3 regions of the Caballeronia sp. LjRoot31 genome follow, and region 1 is predicted to be linked to each of the others. Evidence: predicted binding sites of a transcription regulator. Region 1 holds the regulator's gene; each other region holds the start of a gene.

Region 1 (4,714 bases):
AGGGGGAAACGCAAGCCGCCAAAAACGCCCTGGCGCGCCGAATGCGTACTACTTCATTCGATATCGATTACACGAACTCAGCATTAATCCGCCACGAATTTCGCCGAATCGCGCTGTTTTCAGCCACTTTTCAACGACGCAGTACGATTGCAATTCTGCACTACGCAGTCACTGCAGAAAACGCGGCATCGATCAGCACTTCGGGAATCGTCATCAGGGAGACTCAGAATGGGGCAGGTGAATGACCCCTTCCACCGGCAGCGTGGTTACGTGTGGTTGCCCTATCTCGATCCGGAAAAAGAGCAGGCGACGCTACGAGTCATACTGGGCGGCCTCGCAACGGCCGTGTACGGCGCGCTGGCGTGGTCCGTTCCAACGCCCGCCGCTATCGCCAGTTTCCATGCGCTCGCGCTCTATCTGATCTACGGCGTCGCGACCCGGCTAATCATCAGCCAAATGCAGCGGCAGTCGACTCTGCGGCTCGCATTCACGACCGTCGCTGACCAGGCATTGCTCGCCGTGGTTCTCGGCGCAGGCGGGGCGCTAACATTGCCCATGCTGTGGGCCGTCTTTCTCTTCCTGATCGGTGCGGGCGGGCGCTACGGCAAGCGCGCGCTGGCGTTGTCGTGTGGAACGGCGCTGGTGGGAATCGTCGCGTTGTCCGTCTTGCAGCCCTGGTGGATGATCAACCGGTCCGCGGCGCTGGGGATTGGCCTGAGCGCGCTCGGGGCGTCGGTCTATCTCGCGGTGCTGATCGGCCGCCTCGGCAGCGCGAACCGCGACCTCGCGCTCAAGGCCGGCACCGATCCGCTCACGGGGTTGAGCAACCGCTACATGCTGGAGCAGACTATCGGCCGGGCGGTGATGGCGATATCGACGGGACAGGAAGGCGCGACCGGGCTGCTGCTGATCGATCTCGACGGCTTCAAGGAAGTCAACGATACCTACGGCCACGAAGTCGGCGACGTCGTGCTGCAAACTTTCTCGGCGCTGCTGGCAAGAAGGGTAAGAGCCACCGACACAGTCGCGCGTCTCGGCGGCGATGAATTCGTCGTACTGGCGCGGCATGTGACCGGCAACCATGCCGTGCAAACGGTGGCAAACGGCGTACACGCGGTGCTGGCGGAAATGACGTCGGTGCAGGACCGAGTGGTGAATCTATCGGCGAGTATTGGTGCTTGCGTGATTTCGCCGGACCTGAGCACCGGCTACAGGGAGATTGCCGTGCTGATGCGCGCCGCTGATCGCGCGATGTATCGCGCCAAGGCGCTCGGCAAAGGTCAGACGGTGTTCGCCGAAAGCGCGGATTTCGAAACCTGATCTGCGTTCACCGGCCTTCAGCGGCTGGACGTCAAGCCTCCACGCCCGACCACGCCTGTTCCCGCAACTTCGCCCGCAGACGCGCGACGGCCTGACTGTGCAACTGGCACACACGCGATTCGCTGACTTCCATCACGGCGCCAATCTCGCGCAGATTCAACCCCTTCTCGTAATACAGGCTCATCAGCAGCTTTTCGCGTTCGGGCAATTTATCGATGGCCTCAACGAGCGCCGAGCGCAAGCTGCCGTCGAGCAGCGCGGAGAGCGGGTCGGCTTTATCGACGCAATAACGGTCGAGAAACGGCTCGTCATCGGAAGAACGATCGAAGTCTTCGTAATAGATCAACTGGCTGCCATGCAGATCCTGCAGCATGGACTGGTATTCGACGAGCGGCATGTTCAGGTGCTCAGCCACTTCCTGTTCGCTCGCCGACCGGCCGAGATGCTGCTCGACCTTGTGCACCGCCGATTCCACCTCGCGCGAGGTCTTGCGCATGCTGCGCGGCAGCCAGTCGTTGGCACGCAGTTCGTCGAGCATCGCGCCGCGAATGCGCTGGCTGGCGTAGGTCTCGAACTGCGCGCCCTGATCTTCTTTATAGCGGCTCGCGGCATCCAGCAAGCCGATCATGCCGGCCTGGATCAGGTCGTCCAGATCGACGCTGGCCGGCATTTTCGCCACGAGCTGCAGGCCGAGCCGGCGCACCAGCGGTGCGTAGCGGGTCAGGACCTCGGCCTGTGACAGTTTTCCCTGGGCGTTATACATCGCGTTCACCTTGTTCCTTCTCCTGCGGCATCACACGGACGCGGGGCTGCTCATCGCAAGCTGCATCAATGGCGTTTCGGTGCGGCGTGCCGCGCCGGAGTTGATCGAGTACTCCAACCCAGGCTGCGTTTCCGCAAACAAGGTCTGCACGGGCCATTCAAACTGCGACGCTTGTGGCATCGGCCAGTACTGCAATTCAGCGGCAATCTGCCGATAATCCCGGGCGGCGGCCGTCGCCGGAAAAGCTTCCACCGCGCAGCGCGACAGCTCGTGCGCTCGCGTCACGCGCGGATCTTCGGCCACGTAACCCGCCGGCATGAGTTGCACCGAGAGATAGCGGCTGGCGACGTCCGCGAGGTTATCGAAGGCGATTTGTGCGTCGGCGCCGTTCTTCACGTGATTCACGACGACCCGGAACCGTCCGATGGCATGCGCGTAGTGCAGACGCTTGATGCAGGCATACGCCTCGGTGATCGCGACCGGCGCCACGCGGGTCACGATCACGAAGTCGTGCGCTTGCACGGCCAGGCTTGATAGCGCGCCGCTGCGATCGAGCTGGGTATCGATCAGGACGATATCGGCGGGTCCGTCGAGCAACACCCGGCAATGCGCGGCGTCCTGGCTGATGCGTTCGTCGCGAGGCGCGGCGATCACCGAAAAGCCAAACGGCGTGCGCGTGACGGCGTCCTGCAAAAAACGCTTGCCGGACAAGACCGCGCCCAGTGCGCCGTTGGGCGGCACCTTCGCCAACTGGCTCACCGACAACGCGTTCTGGCGCTCATCGATCACCAGCACATCCTTGCCTTGCGCGGCGAGGGCGGAAGCCAGGTTGACGACCGTCGAGGTATTGCCGGTGCCCCCCAATCCACCTGCCGGGGCGCCGCACACCGCCACGACCCGGGAGCCGTTGCGTGTCAGCAGACGGCGCAAGCCTTCGGCCTGATCGGACGCGAACTTATCCAAAGTGAACCTCATGCAGTTCAGTGGAAGCGCGCGCGGAGAGCGCGGACAGGAGCGCCGGCACGTCGTCGTCTTGCGGCACGAACGGCGAGCCATCGCGCGGGATGCAGAAGGCGCTCTTGATCAGGAAGCGCTTGGTCGCGACGTACAGGTTTTCCGGCACCTTCTGACCCGTCGATACGTAATGCACGGGCAGCTTGTAGCGGATCACGGTGTCGAGCACGCCACCCAAATTCGTGGCTTCATCGAGCTTGGTCAGGATGCAGCCCGCGAGCGGCGGCTGGTCCGGCGTGCTCTGGTAGGCCTGCACGACTTCGTTCAAGGTATCGCCGTGGCTGGTGGCGTTCAGCAGCAGCAGGCGTTGCACCGGATGGCCGGCACCGCACAACATCGAGATGTGATCGGCGACAGTGCGGTCACGCTGGCTCATGCCGATCGTATCGATCAGTACGATGTGCTTGTTGCGCAGTTCGGAGAGCGCGAGTTGCAGGTCGCTTGCGTCTTTCACCGCATGCACCGACACCCCGAGGATCTTGCCGAAAATACGCAGTTGTTCGTGTGCGCCGATCCGGTAGCTGTCCGTGGTGAGCAGCGCGACCTTGCTGGCGCCGAAGCGCATCACGCAGCGCGCGGCGAGCTTGGCGGTGGTGGTGGTCTTGCCCACTCCCGTCGGGCCCATCAGCGCGAAGACGCCGCCGCGGTTCATCATGGATTCTTCGCTGTCCATGACGGGCAGGTTGTTTTCGAGCACTTGCTGAACCCATTGCATCGACGCTTCGGCTTGTTCAATCTCCGGCATGTTGTCGATCATCAAGCGCACCAGTTGCGCGGAGAAACCGGCGGCGAACAGGCGCTTGGTCAGCTCGGCGTGATTCGGGCTGCGGCGCTGGCGATCGCCCCACAGCAAGCCGGCGAAGTGCTCTTCCATCATGCCGCGCATTGACGAAAGTTCATGCATGACGGTGTCGTTCACGACTTGCTCCATGCGGGTGCGGATGGCTTCGGTAACAGCGGCCGCCGCCGATGCCGGCAAGCCCGCAAATGCGCCTTCCTGCATCGAACTGGCGGCCTGGGCCGAGGACGTGTGCACTTGCGGCTGGATCTGGGCGTGTATTTGCGCGGTTTTTTGTTCCGCGCGGCGAGCGGCGAGGTACGCCGCTTCGCGTGTCCATCCGGGGGCTTGCGCGGATTCCTGCGACGTGACGGAAACAGGACTGCCTAATCCCTTCGCAATTGCCGCCGATGCGCTCAGCGCGCGTTGCGGCGCACTTTCAGCGGCCGACTGCGCCACCCGGCGTGCATGCTCGATCAACCAGGGATTCGATTCGGCCATCGTGAACGACGTGTCATCTGCTTGCGCTTCAGGCTCCATGTCATCCAGCGGTTCGGGATTGGCGCCGAACACCGACGAAAAGACATCGCCGCTGGCGTACGGGTTCGAACCCCCGTTCGAATTCGAGTGGGACTGCGAATGTGACTGCGCGTGTGATTGGTTTCCGGCCAACGTCTTCAGCTTCATTTCGCGATGCTCGGCGGCAGCTTTCGGGGAGATCTGCGCGAGGTCGCCGTCCGCAACCGCAACGATCTCAACGCTGCCGTCTTCGGTCACCCGGTTCGACAACACGATCGCATCGGGGCCCAGTGCCTCACGGACGACCCGGAACGCGTCGC
Region 2 (4,714 bases), 3.8 Mb from region 1:
TGATCCCGATCGCTCCCAGCGAGATGGTCGAATTGCCGTTCGGCACGCCGCTGTCGATAATGCCCGCCAGCGTGTTCTGGATGGTCGTAAGCATTGGGTTGGTGGCCAACGCGCCGCCTTGCGTGCTCGCTGCCGCCGAGTTGTCGTTGCCCACCTGGCCGTAGGTGGTGACAAGCGTGTTGTAGAGACTGACGAAGCTGTTGATCGCGGTGGATGCCGACGAAGTGTTTTGTGCCACGGTCAGCGTCTGCGGCGTGCCGGGCGGCGTACCGATTGCGGCAGCGGTGAGGTTCAGCGTGACACCCTGGAGTGCCGTGGTCACCGTGTTGCTGGAACTGGTTGCTGCGGTCCCGTCGATCGAGAACGCGGCGTCTTGTGCGGACGCGGTTTGCGTCCACGCGCCCGCGCTCGTGTTCACCGCCGACGTGAATGTCGATGCAGCCCCGCTGGTGCCGGGCGTGGACGTGACGCCGAGGCTGGACAGGCCGGCATCGCCCGCCACGCCGGTTACTGCAACATTGATCGTGTTCGATGCGCCCGTAGCCGTCGATCGCAGGACCAGGTGTGCGCCGTCCGTGCCGGTGACGACCGTGGCCGTGACGCCGGGATTATTTGCCGAGGAGTTGATGGCGCTGGCAATGCCGCTCACCGTGTTGTCCGTCGACGTGATGGCGACGCTCATCGACTTGCCGCCGACCGAGATATTCATCGTGCCGGTGCCGAGCGCCGTCGTGCTGCCGAACGCGGCCGACGAGAGTGTTTGCGCGCTGGCAATTTGCGTGACCGCGACAGAATAGGAGCCTGCCGACGCGGTGGTGTCGGCGGATGCCGTCAGTCCGGTACCGTCCGCCGTCGCCGTGAACTGGCCCAGGGCGCTGCCGTTGGATAGCGAAGCAATGCCGGCCTGCAACGCGCCGAGCGCCGCCTGCAACGCGCCGATGGCCGAAAGTTGGGTGTTGTCGTTCGTCTGTTGTGCGGAGAGCGTGCCGGTTTGGCCTGCCACCTTTGCATTGACGAGGCTCGTGACCAGCGACGAGACATCCAGCGACGAATTGCCCGTGGAACCGCTGATGATGGATTGCGCGGCGGCCGCTTCGGCTGCGGCGGACGCCGCGGCGGTGGCGGCTGCTGTGGCCGCGGCCGAGCCGGCCGAGCCGGAGGCGCTGGGAATCGTCGACATTGAGATGCTCCGTACGTCGGTTTTGCTTTCGAGCCTGAATGATAAACGTTTGTAAAACGTGTAGGGGAGGCAGGCCTCCCCGGAAAACGGATTGGGCAGACGCGTCTTGCGACGCGCCTGCCGTTACTACTTAAGGCTATTACTGGAGAAGCTTCAGAACTTGCTGCGGCAACGAGTTAGCTTGTGCCAGCACCGAGATACCGGCTTGTTGCAGCACTTGAGCCTTGCTCAGGTTAGCCGTTTCCTGTGCGAAGTCGGCGTCCGTGATTTGCGACTGAGCACCGGACAAGTCGGTCGACTGCGATTGCTGCGCCGCGGACAGCGACGTGAAACGGTTTTGAGCCGCACCCAGGGTTGCCTGGATGTTGTTGACCGTTGCGAGCGCGTTGTCGATCGATTCCATTGCAGCGTTCGCGCCGTTCGTCGTGCTGACGTTGATGTTGGCAACCGTCGGGGGTGCATTGTTAGAATTCACCGCCGAGATACCTGCCACTGCGGCGCTCGGGTTCGCACCGCCGGAGAAGCCCGCGACACTCGACAACGCACCGGTGAACCCCAAAATGCCGCCAACCGTCGCTGTTGCGCCAGTTTGGGTGAACAGAGCTGCCACGGCAGGCGCGCCAAGTGCGGCCCCGTTCTGGTCGGTGAACGTGAAATTGCCGGTCCCATCGGTCTTGACGGTAATCGCTGTGATAGACGCACCGGTCGTGATTGCTGCGCCGTTCGCGTCTAAACTCAGCCCACTAATTGTTCCAAGCGTAAGACCAGCAGCGCCCGGAGCGGCCGTGCTTTTCGCAGCGTTCGCTGCGTTCAACGCCGTCAGCGCCGTGCCCGCAGTGGCCAGTGAGGCAGCCTGCGTTGCGGCACCCGAAAGGGCACCTTGCGGGACCAGGGTCAACGCCGTGCCGGTACCGGTGGTGCCACTGAGCGCACCGAACAGAGCGGTGGAAACTGAGCCAGACAGTGTCTGGTTGTTCTGGTCGGTGAACGTGAAGCCGCCCTTACCGTCTGCGAGAACGTTAATCGTCGTGATCGCCGGCGTCGCCCCTGCGGCAGCTGCGGCGCCAGTGCTATCCAGAGACAGACCGGAGAGCGAGCCCAGCGTTGCGCCTGATGCCGGAAGTCCCGTACCGAGTTGCGCTGCGGACACGCCATTGCTCAGATTCAGGCTGATCGTTTGACCGACGTTCGCGCCGATCTGGAAGCTGACATTACCCGCAGAGCCGTCCAGCACGTTCTTGCCGTTGTAGTTCGTTTGCGAAGCCACGCGGCTTACTTCAGCGATCTGCTGCGCCACTTCCTGTTGCAGTGCCGCCTGGTCGCTTGCCGACAGCGAGCCGCTCGATGCCTGCACCGCCAACGTACGAATGGTTTGCAAGCTCGACGTGATCTGCGCCAGACCGCTCGATGCCGTTTGGATCATCGAAACGCCGTCGTTCGCGTTCGACACGCCTTGATTCAGGCCGTTGATCTGCGTTTGCATGCGGTTCGAGATCGCCAGACCTGCTGCATCGTCTGCCGCGCTGTTGATGCGCTTGCCCGACGACAGACGCGTAATAGCTTGCGACAGTGCGCTTTGCGACGTGTTCAAGTTTTGCTGAGCGACCAGCGAGTTAAGATTGCTATTGATGCTAAGCATTTGGATTTCTCCTGAAAGAACTAAAAGGGCTGTTTTTGGCTACTGCACGGTCCTGTTGCATGGCGGTTCCGAGTGATGTAGCCGGCCGCCTACATGGGTTAGCGGCGCGTGAAAAAAAAACTTGAGGACTTAGGTAAGGATTTGTAGGGGGAATAGCAGTCGGTGCGCAGCCTGCGAGTAAAAGGATTCGCGGGTATTCTTTTTCGATCAGTTATTTCGTGTTTGCCTACAACAACCCGGGAGCAACCATGCAGCACCGCACTATCGGTAAGTCGGAACTCAAAGTCGCGCCGCTTGTTTTCGGCGGAAATGTATTCGGCTGGACCGCCGACGAACGGACATCGTTCTCCATCCTCGACGCCTTCGTCGACCACGGTCTTAATTTCATCGATACCGCCGACGTCTATTCCGCCTGGGTCGACGGCCACCAGGGCGGTGAGTCGGAGACGATCATCGGCAAGTGGCTCAAGGAAAGCGGCAAGCGCGACAAGGTCGTGCTGGCAACCAAGGTCGGTATGCTGAGCACGCGGACGGGGCTCTCTGCGGCGAATATCGAGGCTGCCGTCAACGATTCGCTGAAACGCCTGAAGACGGATTACATCGACGTCTACTTTTCCCATCGAGACGACGATAAAACGCCGCTCCTGGACACGCTCGGCGCATATCAAAAGCTGATTACGGCGGGAAAAGTGCGCGTGATCGGTGCGTCGAATTACACCGGCGAAAGGCTGGAAGAGGCGCTGAAGATATCGGCGAAAGAGGGTATTGCGAGTTATCAGGTGCTTCAGCCTGAATACAATCTTTATGATCGCGCCGGCTACGAGAATGACCTGGAACCGGTTATCAAGGCGCACAAGATATCGGTTGTGACGTATTACAGCTTGGCGAGCGGTTTCCTGAGCGGAAAATATCGATCCAAAGCCGATACCGAAAACAGTGCGCGTGGCGCTAAAGTGTCGGGTTATCTGAACGACCGGGGCTTGAGGATTGTTAATGCGCTGGTTAAAGTGTCGGATCGCCATGACACGGAGCCGGCGGCAATCGCGCTGGCGTGGCTGATCGCGCGGCCGGGCGTAACGGCGCCGATCGCGAGCGCGACATCGGTCAAGCAACTCGAGACCCTTGCCCACGCGACCCGCATTACTTTGGCGCCCGAAGACGTCGCACTCCTCGACGAAGCCAGCAATCCGGACTGAAGCCGGCAAAAAGCATGCGCGATCATGGGCTTGCAACCCGCAAATGGGTGTTGCGGGGTTGGCGACCGGGCGACGATCTGATAACATCTCGCCCGAATCGAGATTTTTGCCCGATGGCGCAGCTATTTTTAAGCGACGCCGGGCGGCCCGAAGTGCGCTGTTCCGTTTTCGACAGACTGCGCATGCCGTGATCGGCGGTGAAATCCCACCTCTCTCTTTTCCGGCCTCCGTGGCCGCTTTGCTCGTGTCCGCCGTTGTTTGGGTGGACGATCGGAGTGCCGGCGCGCGGCGTTGCCTTAGGTTGACGCTTCGCCGCGCAGTCAGAAAAACGTATCAGCGATTTAGGACATCCATGACCACTATTGTTTTGAAAGAAAACGAGCCGTTCGACGTTGCGATCCGTCGCTTTCGCCGAACCATCGAAAAGAACGGCCTGATCGCCGAACTTCGCGAACGTCAGTCGTACGAAAAGCCGACGACGGCACGCAAGCGCAAGAAGGCGGCAGCAGTCAGCCGTCTGCGTAAGCGTCTGCGCAGCCAGATGCTGCCCAAGAAGCTTCACTAAGTCTTGGCAGGTCGCAGCCTGATTGACCGGCTGCACCAGGCAAAACGGCGATGCCGCCCGCAAGGGTTGCATCGCCGTTTTGCTTGTCTGATTTGATTTGCTGGTTTTAAGTCCTGGGTTTACTTCGGCTCGCC
Region 3 (4,714 bases), 960 kb from region 1:
CAGGACACGAACAAGCTACAGGCGTCCATCCTGCTTTCGATGAAACCCGACGGCCGCGGCCTGACGGTCGTCGGCGACGACGCCCAGTCCATCTATTCGTTTCGCGGCGCGACGGTGCGTAATATCCTCGACTTCCCGAATCACTTCAATCCGCCCGCGAAATGCGTGACGCTGGAGCGTAATTACCGTTCGACACAGCCCATTCTCGCGGCATCGAATGCGGTGATCGGTCTCGCCGCCGAACGTTATACGAAGAACTTGTGGACCGACAAGGCATCGGCGCAACGGCCGCGCCTTGTCTCGGTGGCCGATGAAGCCGATCAGGCGCGTTATGTCGTCGAGCAGGTGCTGGAGGCGCGTGAAGGCGGTATGACGCTCAAGCAGCAAGCGGTGCTGTTTCGCGCCGCGCATCATAGCGCCGCGCTCGAAATCGAACTCACGCGGCGCAACATTCCGTTCGTGAAGTTCGGCGGCCTGAAATTCCTCGACTCCGTTCACGTCAAGGACGTGCTGGCGGTATTGCGCTGGGGCGAGAACCCGCGGGACCGCGTGGCCGGGTTTCGCGTGCTGCAGTTGCTGCCGGGGGTTGGGCCTGCCATCGCCGGCCGTGCACTCGATCAGGTGGCGGAGCGCGGCGAGACGCCGGCCGCGTTGGCCGCATTCGCCGCGCCGTTGCGCGCGAGCGAGGACTGGCCGGTGCTCGTCGCGATGATGTCGAAGGTGTGCGCGCGCGAAAGCGGCTGGCCCGCTGAATTCGAGATGATCCGGCGCTGGTACGAACCGCATCTGGAGCGCAATCACGAAGACGCGTCAATTCGTCATGGCGACGTGTTGCAGATGGAAAGCATCGCGTCCACTTATCCCACGCGCGAGCGTTTTCTCACCGAACTGACGCTCGATCCGCCCGATGCCACCAGCGACGAATCGGGTGTGCCGCTCATCGACGAGGATTATCTGATTCTCTCGACCATCCATTCGGCCAAGGGCCAGGAGTGGAAGAACGTGTTCGTGCTCAATGGTGTGGATGGCTGCATTCCATCCGATATGGGCACGGGCAGCGACGAGGAAATCGATGAAGAAAGGCGGCTGTTATACGTCGCCATGACGCGTGCGAAAGAGGACTTGCACATTGTCACACCGCAGCGTTTCTACGTGCACAACCAGACGCATATGGGTGACCGGCATATCTGGGCGGCGCGTACGCGTTTCATTCCCGCGCATCTGATGCCGCAGTTCGAAGCGTGCGCGTGGCCGCCGGTTCCTGAGCCCAGCGCGCCGACGGCGGCGGGGCTAGCCGCTGCGGCGAAGGCGAAAGTCGATATCGCCGCGCGGCTCAAGAAGATGTGGGAATGAAGCGGCTCAAACTCAACGTTCCGCGCGCGAAGGCTTCGGCATTTTGCGCTCGGGCGTAAAGATCGTACGCAGCCAGTTGCCGAAGCGGGTGAAACCGTCGTACGGCTCTTCAATAAAAATCTCCGGCTTGATCATGCGTAACTGCTCGAGCACTTGCTGCGCTTCCTGCTTTGAAATCGAGCCATGAAACATGCCGAGGCGCAGCAGGCAGCGCAGTTCACCGAGCTTCTCGCGCGACGTCGATCCCACACTGTGTTCGGTCGCAATCTTGGTTTCGTACACGCGTTGACGCAGTGAATCGGCGAGACGCCATGCGGGCGTCTGCATTTTCATCTCCAGCTCCTGAATGTCCGATGCTGCCGCTTTGATCTGGGACGCGAGCGTGTCGATCTGTGCCGGGTCGCCGTTCGCTTCGGTCACGATAGCCGTGGCCCACGCGCGTGACGCCTTCACCAGATCGTCCGGTTTCCAGTCCGAGCGCACCGCGAAGCCGAAACCGTGTTCAGCGGCTTGACGCATCATCATTTCGACGACGTCCGGGAATTCCTTGTCGAGCGCACGTTTCGCCCATGCGTACTGACCGTTCTGCAGCATTCGCTGGACGGCCAGTTCGGTAAGCGGCGTGGGGTTGTCGAGCAGTTTTGCCCGCAGGAAATCCTCGAACGTAGGCGTGACGAATTGCGGGTCGAACTTGAGCGACAGACGAATCAACGTCTCGAAGTCGCGGCGTAGCGCCGCGATCGTTTCGTCTTTAAATGAAAGGGTGATCTGACCCATGATGTTTCCCGGTTCCCGATCCCGTTGGCCGGGTTGAGCCGGCGCGGGAAGACAGTCGGCGTCGCCATGAGGGCGACGGCCGTTCGTCTTTATATCGGCGCGGGGAGGGAAAAACTTTAGGCCAGCTTTCAACTGTCAGGTCAAAGACCGGCCAAGCGGTGCTCCCGTCTTATTTGACGGGAATTGTCGTACCGGCGGGCATGGGTACCGCTGTCACGCTGTTCTTCGCGCTCCCGGTCGTAATCCGGTCGCTGTATGTCAGATAAACCAGCGTATTACGCTTGGCATCGACAATACGCACCACGTGCAACGTCTTGAAAATGAACGACATACGTTCCGAGAATACATCGGATTTCTGCTTGAGTGGCGCATCGATCCTGATCGGCGCGACCTGGCGGCAGGCTATCGATGCTTCAGACGGGTCTTCGGCTATTCCAAGCGTTCCTTTAACCCCGCCCGTGCGCGCGCGGGAGACGTAACACGTGACGCCCGCGACTGCCGGGTCGTCGTAGGCTTCGACCGAGACGCGATCCGAGCCGGTAAACCGGAAATTCGTGTTGACGCTGGCGATTTCCTCGGCGTGAAGACCGGGAACGGCAAGCAGCGCCGCAAGCGACGCAAGTACGGGGAGAGCGCGTTTCATCGGAATCCTTCGGGGAATGAGGAATTAAAAAAGGCGTCGTATTGTAACGACGCCTTCGTTCAGTCCACGTGAAACCGCATTCCGCGCGTTCGCGTTCAATAGTGTGCGCAATGCGGCGGTCAGTGAAAGATCAGATACAGGATCACCAACACGATCACCGGCACGCCAAGCAGCCAACCCAGTAGATAAGGCATTGTCTTCCTCCAGTCGATCTCTGATTCGATGAATCCAGTATCGATGAGAGGCCGGTCCGCCGATACCCGCGAGCGTCCTATTCGACTGTAGGCGGGTTCCTATCGACGGCATGGCGGGCGGCACGTTTTTTTCGCCTCGTTTTTACCTCACGCGCAGGGCGTAGCGCGTGATTTGCCTGTATCGCTCGTTGGGGCGCAACACGACGTCTTCCGCGTCGTCCATATTGATCTGGTTTGGAAATCCGCCCGCTTCCAGGCAGAGCGCGCCGTGTTTCTGATAGGTCACGCCGCGCTTGCCCGGCACGCCTTCAAGACTGTTGCTGGTGTAGAACACCAAGCCGCGTTCGGTGGTGGAGACAATCAGCTCGCGTCCGCTGCCCGGATGATAGACGGCCGCGACACGCCGCAATTCCGGCAGTTCGGTGACCGGCGCTGCGGTGCGCAACACATAACAATGATCGATACCGCCACCCGCCAGCGTGACTTGCTCGTTGTCGCGCGTATCGAGACGCGGTCCGAGAAGCGCGGCCGTGCGGAAGTCGAACGGGGTATTGGCGACGTCTTCCAGATGGGTCGGAATCGTATGTTTATCGATGGCGAAAAACTGATCGGCGGCGAGTTCGATCTCGTGGTCGTCGATAGTCGTCAAGTCCACGCCCGACAAGTTGAAGTACGCGTGGTTCGTGAGATTGAGCGGCGTGGGTGCGTCCGTGAAGGCATCGTAGGTGATCGTCAATTCGCCCGCGTCGGTGAACGTGTAGGTCACCTGGACGGTGAGCGTGCCGGGGAAACCGCTGTCGCCAGCGGGCGATTCCAGCGTGAGGACCAATGCGTCCTCGGTGTGCCGGGCTTGCCAGAGTTTGTGGCTGAAGCCCTGGAAGCCGCCGTGCAGTGAGTTCGGCGGCTGATTGGCGTCGAGCTGGTACTCCACGCCGTCGAGTGAAAAGCGAGCGTCCGCGATGCGGTTCGCCCAGCGTCCGACGATCGCGCCCATGTAGGCAGGACCGGTTGTGTACTCAGAAGGAGTGTCGTGGCCGAGCAGGATATCGGCCAGATGGCCGTCGCGATCCGGCGCGAGCCAGGAGACGAGGGCCGCGCCCAGATTGGTCACCGATACCGCCAAGCCATTGTCATGGCTGAGCGTGTGGAGATCGACGGGCGTGCCGTCCGCGAGATTGCCCCAGTGGGCGCTGGAAATAGTCATGGTGTGGTCTCCGGATTCTGATTTTTTGCGGGATGGCGGGGGGCTTCAGGCTTGGATAAGCAGAGTAAGCGGTCGCGATAAAGCGTGCTGACGTAATCCAGATGCGCTCCTGCGGCTTCGCGGGCGCGTGGTGGATCGCGGGCGAGGATGGCATCGAAGATAGCTTGATGTTGCGCCAGCAAGTTCGCTTCCACGTCGTTGTCGTAATCGACCAGCCGGTGCGATGTCAGCATTGATTCGCGCACGAGTTCTTGCAGGCCGTGCATCACGTGGGCCAGGGCGAGGTTGTGGGTGGCATCGGCTATAGCGAGATGGAACGCGGCGTCGTGTTCCGCTATGCGGGTGCGTTTTGGTTCGATGGCGGCGGTTTTCAGTGCGTTGAACGCGTCCGTGATGCGCGCCAGATCACTTGGGGTTGCCCGTTCCGCCGCGTAGCCCGTTGCGAGCGATTCGAGGCCGTGACGGAGTTCGAGGACATCGGCGCTGGCGGTTGGATGTTGGCTCAGCAACGCGGCGAGCGGCGCGGAGACGAGCGGCGCGGTG

The links. Region 1 encodes FliA, which starts transcription of late flagellar genes. Its sites were predicted from a motif close to CTAAAGTTTNNNNNNNNNNNGCCGNTA; they were not measured.
Region 2: ACSQ8V_RS00865 (flagellin) is a predicted target of FliA. The motif match lies at 2,919-2,945, and genes of this name have one in related genera.
Region 3: ACSQ8V_RS13580 (DUF4088 family protein) is a predicted target of FliA. The motif match lies at 2,223-2,249, and genes of this name have one in related genera.

The regions. Positions count from the first base shown of each region.
Region 1 covers NZ_CAXURX020000001.1:4,010,122-4,014,835, reverse strand. Annotated here, with positions in the region: gene ACSQ8V_RS17975 (diguanylate cyclase) at 229-1,320, shown strand; gene ACSQ8V_RS17970 (RNA polymerase sigma factor FliA) at 1,352-2,083, opposite strand; gene ACSQ8V_RS17965 (MinD/ParA family protein) at 2,114-3,046, opposite strand; gene flhF (flagellar biosynthesis protein FlhF) at 3,039-4,714, opposite strand, start outside.
Region 2 covers NZ_CAXURX020000001.1:196,028-200,741, forward strand. Annotated here, with positions in the region: gene fliD (flagellar filament capping protein FliD) at 1-1,180, opposite strand, end outside; gene ACSQ8V_RS00865 (flagellin) at 1,320-2,819, opposite strand; gene ACSQ8V_RS00870 (aldo/keto reductase) at 3,068-4,015, shown strand; gene rpsU (30S ribosomal protein S21) at 4,368-4,580, shown strand.
Region 3 covers NZ_CAXURX020000001.1:3,047,668-3,052,381, reverse strand. Annotated here, with positions in the region: gene ACSQ8V_RS13585 (ATP-dependent helicase) at 1-1,353, shown strand, start outside; gene ACSQ8V_RS13580 (DUF4088 family protein) at 1,366-2,130, opposite strand; gene ACSQ8V_RS13575 (CreA family protein) at 2,300-2,773, opposite strand; gene ACSQ8V_RS13570 (aldose epimerase family protein) at 3,110-4,171, opposite strand; gene ACSQ8V_RS13565 (FadR/GntR family transcriptional regulator) at 4,168-4,714, opposite strand, start outside.